Regions from separate parts of the Streptomyces sp. ADI95-16 genome, predicted to be linked through region 1. Evidence: predicted binding sites of a transcription regulator. Region 1 holds the regulator's gene; the other holds the start of a gene.
What was found. Region 1 encodes HrcA, which represses chaperone genes, less so after heat shock. Its sites were predicted from a motif close to TTNGCACTCNGNNNNNCNGAGTGCNAA; they were not measured.

Region 1 (3,402 bases):
CGGCCACCGAGCCCGACGCCGTACGGGCCGGTGCGGCCGGCCCCCGCGCCGGGCGCGTCAGGGTGACCACCGCCCCCTCCAGCAGGAACCCGCGCGGCTCCAGCGGGAACACCCGCCGCTTGCCGAAGCGGTCCTCCAGCGTCACCGTGCCCGCCTCGCAGGCCACCACCGCGCCGCAGAAGTCCGTACCGGCCACCTCCACCACCAGGCCCGGGTCCGCCGCCACCTCCGGCACGGCTCGGGCACGCTTCCACTGCGGGGTCAGGTCGGGGGAGTACTCGCGCATCCGGCCGACGGTACGAGAGAGCCCGTGCTCACGCCTCCGACACGCCGAACCGCGCCCGCAGTGTGTCCCGTTGCGCACGCACGAAGGCCGCGCCGACCACCGCTCCGTGACCCGGCACGTACAGCGCGTCGTCGCCGCCCAGCGACAGCAGCCGGTCCAGCGCCGCGGGCCACTGCCGGGGCACCGCGTCCGGGCCGGCCGACGGGTCGCCCGACTCCTCCACGAGGTCCCCGCAGAACACCACCTCCCGCGCACCCGGCACGAACACCGCCAGGTCGTGCCGGGTGTGCCCGGGGCCGACGTTCGCCAGCAGCACCTGGACCCCGCCCAGGTCCAGCGTCCACTCGCCCGACACCAGGTGCTTCGGCGCCGCCAGCAGGTCCGCCGCCTCGGCGGCCTCCGCCTCCGCCAGCCCGTGCCGCACCGCGTCCCCGCGCAGCTCGTCGCGCCCCACCGACAGCAGCGCGTCCAGCCCGACCGCCCCGAAGACCTCGGCCCCGGAGAACGCGGCCCCGCCCAGCACGTGATCGAAATGGCCGTGCGTGAATGCGATATGGGTCACGCGGCGGCCGGTCAGCCGCTCCGCCTCGGCCCGCACTTCCGCGCCCTCGCGCACGCACGATCCGGGATCGACGAGGAGGACCGAATCGTCCCCCACCACCAGTCCCACCGTGCAGTCCCACACCGGAAGCCGCCGCCGGCCGGCCCGCCCGGTCAACCGCTCCCAGCCCGCCTCTTCCCATCGGACGTCCATGCCGTGACGCTACCCTGGCGACCCCCCGAGCGACCGCCCTTGCCTCCGGCGTACTACCCGGCCGTACACTGACCGGGGGTTCTCTGGCACTCGTATGCCCCGAGTGCCAAACGGGCCGGTACCAAGACCGAGACCACGACCACGCATCACAGCTGGAGGTGTGCGCGATGCTCAGCGAACGCAGACTCGAAGTGCTGCGCGCCATCGTCCAGGACTACGTCGGGACGGAGGAGCCGGTCGGCTCCAAGGCGCTCACCGAGCGGCACCGGCTCGGCGTCTCGCCCGCCACCGTGCGCAACGACATGGCCGTGCTGGAGGAGGAGGGGTACATCGCCCAGCCCCACACCAGCGCCGGCCGGATCCCCACGGACAAGGGCTACCGGCTGTTCGTCGACCGGCTGGCGGGCGTCAAGCCGCTGTCGACGCCCGAGCGCCGGGCCATCCAGAACTTCCTCGACGGCGCCGTGGACCTCGACGACGTCGTCGGCCGTACGGTGCGGCTGCTCGCGCAGCTCACCCGGCAGGTCGCCGTCGTCCAGTACCCGTCGCTGACCCGCTCCACCGTCCGGCACGTCGAGCTGCTGTCGCTGGCCCCGGCCCGGCTGATGCTCGTACTGATCACGGACACCGGGCGGGTCGAGCAGCGGCTCGTCGACTGCCAGACCCCCTTCGGCGAGGCTTCCCTCGCCGATCTGCGGGCGCGGCTCAACAGCCGGGTCGTCGGCCGTCGGTTCACCGACGTGCCGCAGCTGGTGCAGGACCTCCCCGAATCCTTCGAGGCGGAGGACCGGGCCACGGTCTCGACCGTGCTCGCCACCCTCCTCGAAACCCTGGTCGAGGAGGCCGAGGAGCGGCTGATGATCGGCGGCACCGCCAATCTCACCCGCTTCGGACACGATTTCCCCCTGACGATCAGGCCGGTGCTCGAAGCGCTGGAGGAGCAGGTCGTGCTCCTCAAGCTGCTGGGCGAGGCCAACGAGTCGGGGATGGCCGTGAAGATCGGGCATGAGAATGCCTACGAGGGACTGAACTCCACGTCCGTCGTCTCGGTCGGCTACGGTTCGGGCGGCGAGAGTGTCGCCAAACTCGGCGTGGTCGGACCGACCCGCATGGACTACCCCGGAACGATGGGAGCGGTACGCGCAGTGGCACGTTACGTCGGACAGATCCTGGCGGAGTCGTAAGTGGCCACGGACTATTACGCGGTCCTCGGCGTACGCCGCGACGCATCGCAGGACGAGATCAAGAAGGCCTTCCGCCGCCTCGCGCGTGAGCTCCACCCGGATGTGAATCCGGACCCGAAGACGCAAGAGCGTTTCAAGGAGATCAACGCGGCGTACGAGGTCCTCTCGGATCCGCAGAAGAAGCAGGTCTACGACCTCGGCGGCGACCCGCTGTCCTCCTCGGGCGGCGGCGGTGGCGCGGGCGGATTCGGTGCGGGTGGCTTCGGCAACTTCTCCGACATCATGGACGCCTTCTTCGGCCAGTCCTCGCAGCGCGGCCCGCGCTCGCGGACCCGGCGGGGCCAGGACGCGATGATCCGCCTGGACCTGGAGCTGGACGAGGCGGCCTTCGGGACGACCAAGGACATCCAGGTCGACACGGCGGTCGTCTGCAACACCTGCTCCGGCGAAGGCGCCGCCCCCGGCACCTCGGCGCAGACATGTGACATGTGCCGCGGCCGCGGTGAGGTCTCGCAGGTCACCCGGTCCTTCCTGGGCCAGGTCATGACCTCGCGCCCCTGCCCGCAGTGCCAGGGCTTCGGCACCGTGGTCCCGACCCCCTGCCCCGAGTGCGCGGGCGACGGCCGGGTCCGCTCCCGCCGCAGCCTCACGGTCAAGATCCCGGCCGGCGTCGAGAACGGCACCCGGATCCAGCTCGCGGGCGAGGGCGAGGTCGGCCCCGGCGGCGGCCCCGCCGGCGACCTGTACGTGGAGATCCACGAACTGCCGCACCCGACCTTCCAGCGGCGCGGGGACGACCTGCACTGCACCGTGACCATCCCCATGACGGCGGCGGCCCTGGGCACCAAGTGCCCGCTGGAGACGCTGGACGGCATGGAGGAGATCGACATCCGGCCCGGCACCGGATCCGGCCAGTCGATCCCGCTGCACGGGCGCGGCGTGACGCACCTGCGCGGCGGCGGCCGGGGCGACCTGATCGTCCACGTCGAGGTCACCACGCCGGGCAAGCTGGACGCCCAGCAGGAGGACCTGCTGCGCCAGCTGGCCAAGCTGCGCGGCGAGGAGCGGCCGATGGGCCAGTTCGCGCCGGGCCAGCAGGGTCTGTTCAGCCGTCTGAAGGACGCGTTCAACGGCCGCTGACGCCGAGCGCGGTCACCGTCGTACGAGCCCGGTCCGGG
Region 2 (3,402 bases), 1.9 Mb from region 1:
CTCGGAGCGGCCGTGACCGGCCCCGCCCCCGCCCCGGCCGTCGGCCCCGGCCCGGCCGGCGGCCCGGTCCCCGTCGCCGTCGCCGTCGAGCCGGGCCAGCAGGAGGAGGTCCGCCGCGATGCGCTGGAGCCGCTCGGTATCGGCCAGGGCCGCCGCCACCGACTCCCGGTCGGGCCGCTCCAGCGCCACCTCCAGCCGGGACCGGACCGCCGCCAGCGGATTGCGCAGCTCGTGCGAGGCGTCCGCCGTGAACTGCCGCTGGCGGGCGTCGCTGCGCTCCAGCCGGTCGAGCGTGTCGTTGACGGTCCGGGCCAGCTCGGCGATCTCGTCCGCCCCGCCCGGGTCCGGAACCCGCCGGTCCAGCTCGCTCGCCGTGACCGCCGCCAGCCCGGTCCGGATCGCCGTCACCGGGCGCAGCGCCTGCCCGGTCACCCACCAGGCCAGGGCCGCCGCGAAGCCGATCAGCGGGGGCGCGCCGGCCAGCATCCCGACCGCGACCGCCCGGGTCGCGTCGTCGACGTCGCCGAGCACGGTGACCGCGTACACGGCGTACACCTCGCGCCCGTCGGGCGCCGTCACCACGACCACCGCGCGCCGTTCCGCGCCGGGGCGCGCGGGCGGCAGTACGGCCGAGTGGGAGTCCACCCCGGCGGCGGGACGCAGCCGGCCGAGCTCCGGGGTGTCCTTCGGGTCCCCGCTGGTGGCGACGGTCCGGCCCCGCGCGTCCTTGACGAGGACCAGGTCGACGCCGCCCTCGGGCGCGGGCAGCCGCCCGCCGGGCGGCAGGGAGCCGGTGTCGAGCTGCGCGGCGACCTTGCGGGCGGCGAGCTCGGTGCGGCCGGTGGTGTTGTCGAGCAGGTTCGCCCGCAGCAGCGTGTACAGCCACAGCCCGCCGGCGCCGAGGACGGCCGCCATCGCGAGGGCGGCGGCCAGCGCGGCGCGCCGCCGGAGCGGGCCCATCCGTGTCCGGTCAGCCACCGTCGGGGGCCATCCGGTAGCCGGTGCCGTGGACGGTGAGGATCGAGCGGCGGCCGAAGGGGGCGTCGATCTTGCGGCGGAGGGAGGAGACGTACACCTCCACGATGTTCGGGTCGATGGCCTGCGGGCCGTCCCAGACCCGGTCGAGGATCTCCTGCTTGGCGACGGCCTCGCCGGGGCGCTCCAGCAGACAGGCGAGGACGCCGAGCTCACGGGCGGTCAGCTCGATCTCCCGGTCGCCGCGGCGGCAGCGGCGGGCGGGCGGGTCGAGGACGAGGTCCCCGGCCTGGAGCACCCGCCCGGGATCGGGCGCGCCGGCTCGGCGGGCCAGGGCGCGCAGCCGCGCGGCGAGGACGACGAAGGAGAACGGCTTGGTGAGGTAGTCGTCGGCGCCGGCGTCGAGACCGTCGGCCTCGTCGCGTTCGCCGTCCTTGGCGGTGAGCATCAGGACGGGCGTGGGGTCGCCGTGGGCGCGCATGCGGGTGCATATCTCGTGGCCGCCGAGGCCGGGGAGCATCAGGTCGAGCACGACGACGTCGTAGCCGGCGGCCCCTCCGGCCGTTCCGGCGGCGGCCCCGTCGACGGCCCCGCCGGTGAGGGCGAGGTCGAGGCCGCGGTGGCCGTCGTGGGCGACGTCGACCCAGTGGCCCTCGGCGCAGAGGCCCCGCCGCAGGGACTCGGCCAGGCCTTCTTCGTCTTCGACCACCAGGATGCGCATCGCTCAAGCGTCACATATCGGGCCGTGGAGCCTCCGGGCCGCACCCGCCCGCGGGCCGGAAACAGGCGGGGTGACGTGGCCGGATCACGACCCGAACGGAGTTGGATTGGCACTCCGCTTGACCGAGTGCTAATCGCCGGAATAGTCTCGGGCCTGGCACTCGCCACTGGTGAGTGCCAACGCAGCGACAGGTAGGTCCGGCACCCGCGACGACGGAACCACCTGGTCGCCACCCCAAAACAGTTAACCCCGTGAGATCTCCGAAGGGGGAGACCGGATCGTGACGACCACCAGCTCCAAGGTTGCCATCAAGCCGCTCGAGGACCGCATTGTGGTCCAGCCGCTCGACGCCGAGCAGACCACGGCCTCCGGCCTGGTCATCCCGGACACCGCGAAGGAGAAGCCCCAGGAGGGCGTCGTCCTCGCGGTGGGCCCGGGTCGCTTCGAGGACGGCCAGCGTCTCCCGCTGGACGTCACCGTCGGCGACGTCGTGCTGTACAGCAAGTACGGCGGCACCGAAGTGAAGTACAACGGCGAGGAATACCTCGTCCTCTCGGCCCGCGACGTGCTCGCGATCGTCGAGAAGTAAGTCACTTCTCCAGTTTTGCTTTGAGCTACGCCCCTGGTCACCCCTGCTGATGCCGGGCGGCGAGGGGCGTAGTTCGTTCTAGGCGGTCGCGGTGAGCGGCCGGGGATCGCAACGAGAGGGCTGAACCGCTCCCATGCCGAAGATTCTTAAGTTTGACGAGGACGCCCGTCGCGCTCTTGAGCGCGGCGTCAACAAGCTTGCCGACACGGTCAAGGTGACGATCGGTCCCAAGGGCCGCAACGTCGTCATCGACAAGAAGTTCGGCGCCCCCACCATCACCAACGACGGTGTCACCATCGCCCGCGAGGTCGAGCTGGACGACCCGTACGAGAACCTGGGCGCGCAGCTCGTGAAGGAGGTGGCGACCAAGACCAACGACATCGCGGGTGACGGCACCACCACCGCCACCGTGCTGGCCCAGGCGCTCGTCCGCGAGGGCCTGCGCAACGTCGCCGCGGGTGCCTCCCCGGCCGCCCTGAAGAAGGGCATCGACGCCGCGGTCAAGGCCGTGTCCGAGGAGCTCCTCGCGACCGCCCGCCCGATCGAGGACAAGTCCGACATCGCCGCCGTGGCCGCGCTCTCCGCGCAGGACCAGCAGGTCGGCGAGCTCATCGCCGAGGCGATGGACAAGGTCGGCAAGGACGGTGTCATCACCGTCGAGGAGTCGAACACCTTCGGCCTGGAGCTGGAGTTCACCGAGGGCATGGCCTTCGACAAGGGCTACCTCTCGCCGTACATGGTCACCGACCAGGAGCGTATGGAGGCCGTCCTCGACGACCCGTACATCCTGATCAACCAGGGCAAGATCTCGTCCATCCAGGACCTGCTGCCGCTGCTGGAGAAGGTCATCCAGGCGGGTGGCTCCAAGCCGCTGCTGATCATCGCCGAGGACGTCGAGGGCGAGGCGCTCTCCACCCTCGTCGTCAACAAGATCCGCGGCACGTTCAACGCCGTGGCCGTCAAGGCCCCGGGCTTCGGCGACCGCCGCAAGGCGATGCTCCAGGACATGGCCACCCTCACCGGTGCCACCGTCATCGCCGAGGAGGTCGGCCTCAAGCTCGACCAGGCCGGTCTGGACGTACTCGGTTCCGCGCGCCGCGTGACCATCTCCAAGGAC

Region 2: the regulator HrcA is predicted to act here: its motif matches at 1,803-1,829, upstream of groES (co-chaperone GroES).

Annotation. Positions count from the first base shown of each region.
Region 1 is NZ_CP033581.1:3,000,936-3,004,337, reverse strand. It holds gene EES41_RS13165 (DUF3097 domain-containing protein) at 1-286, opposite strand, end outside; gene EES41_RS13160 (MBL fold metallo-hydrolase) at 315-1,040, opposite strand; gene hrcA (heat-inducible transcriptional repressor HrcA) at 1,208-2,224, shown strand; gene dnaJ (molecular chaperone DnaJ) at 2,225-3,364, shown strand.
Region 2 is NZ_CP033581.1:4,917,753-4,921,154, forward strand. It holds gene EES41_RS22005 (cell wall metabolism sensor histidine kinase WalK) at 1-978, opposite strand, end outside; gene EES41_RS22010 (response regulator transcription factor) at 971-1,696, opposite strand; gene groES (co-chaperone GroES) at 1,977-2,285, shown strand; gene groL (chaperonin GroEL) at 2,419-3,402, shown strand, end outside.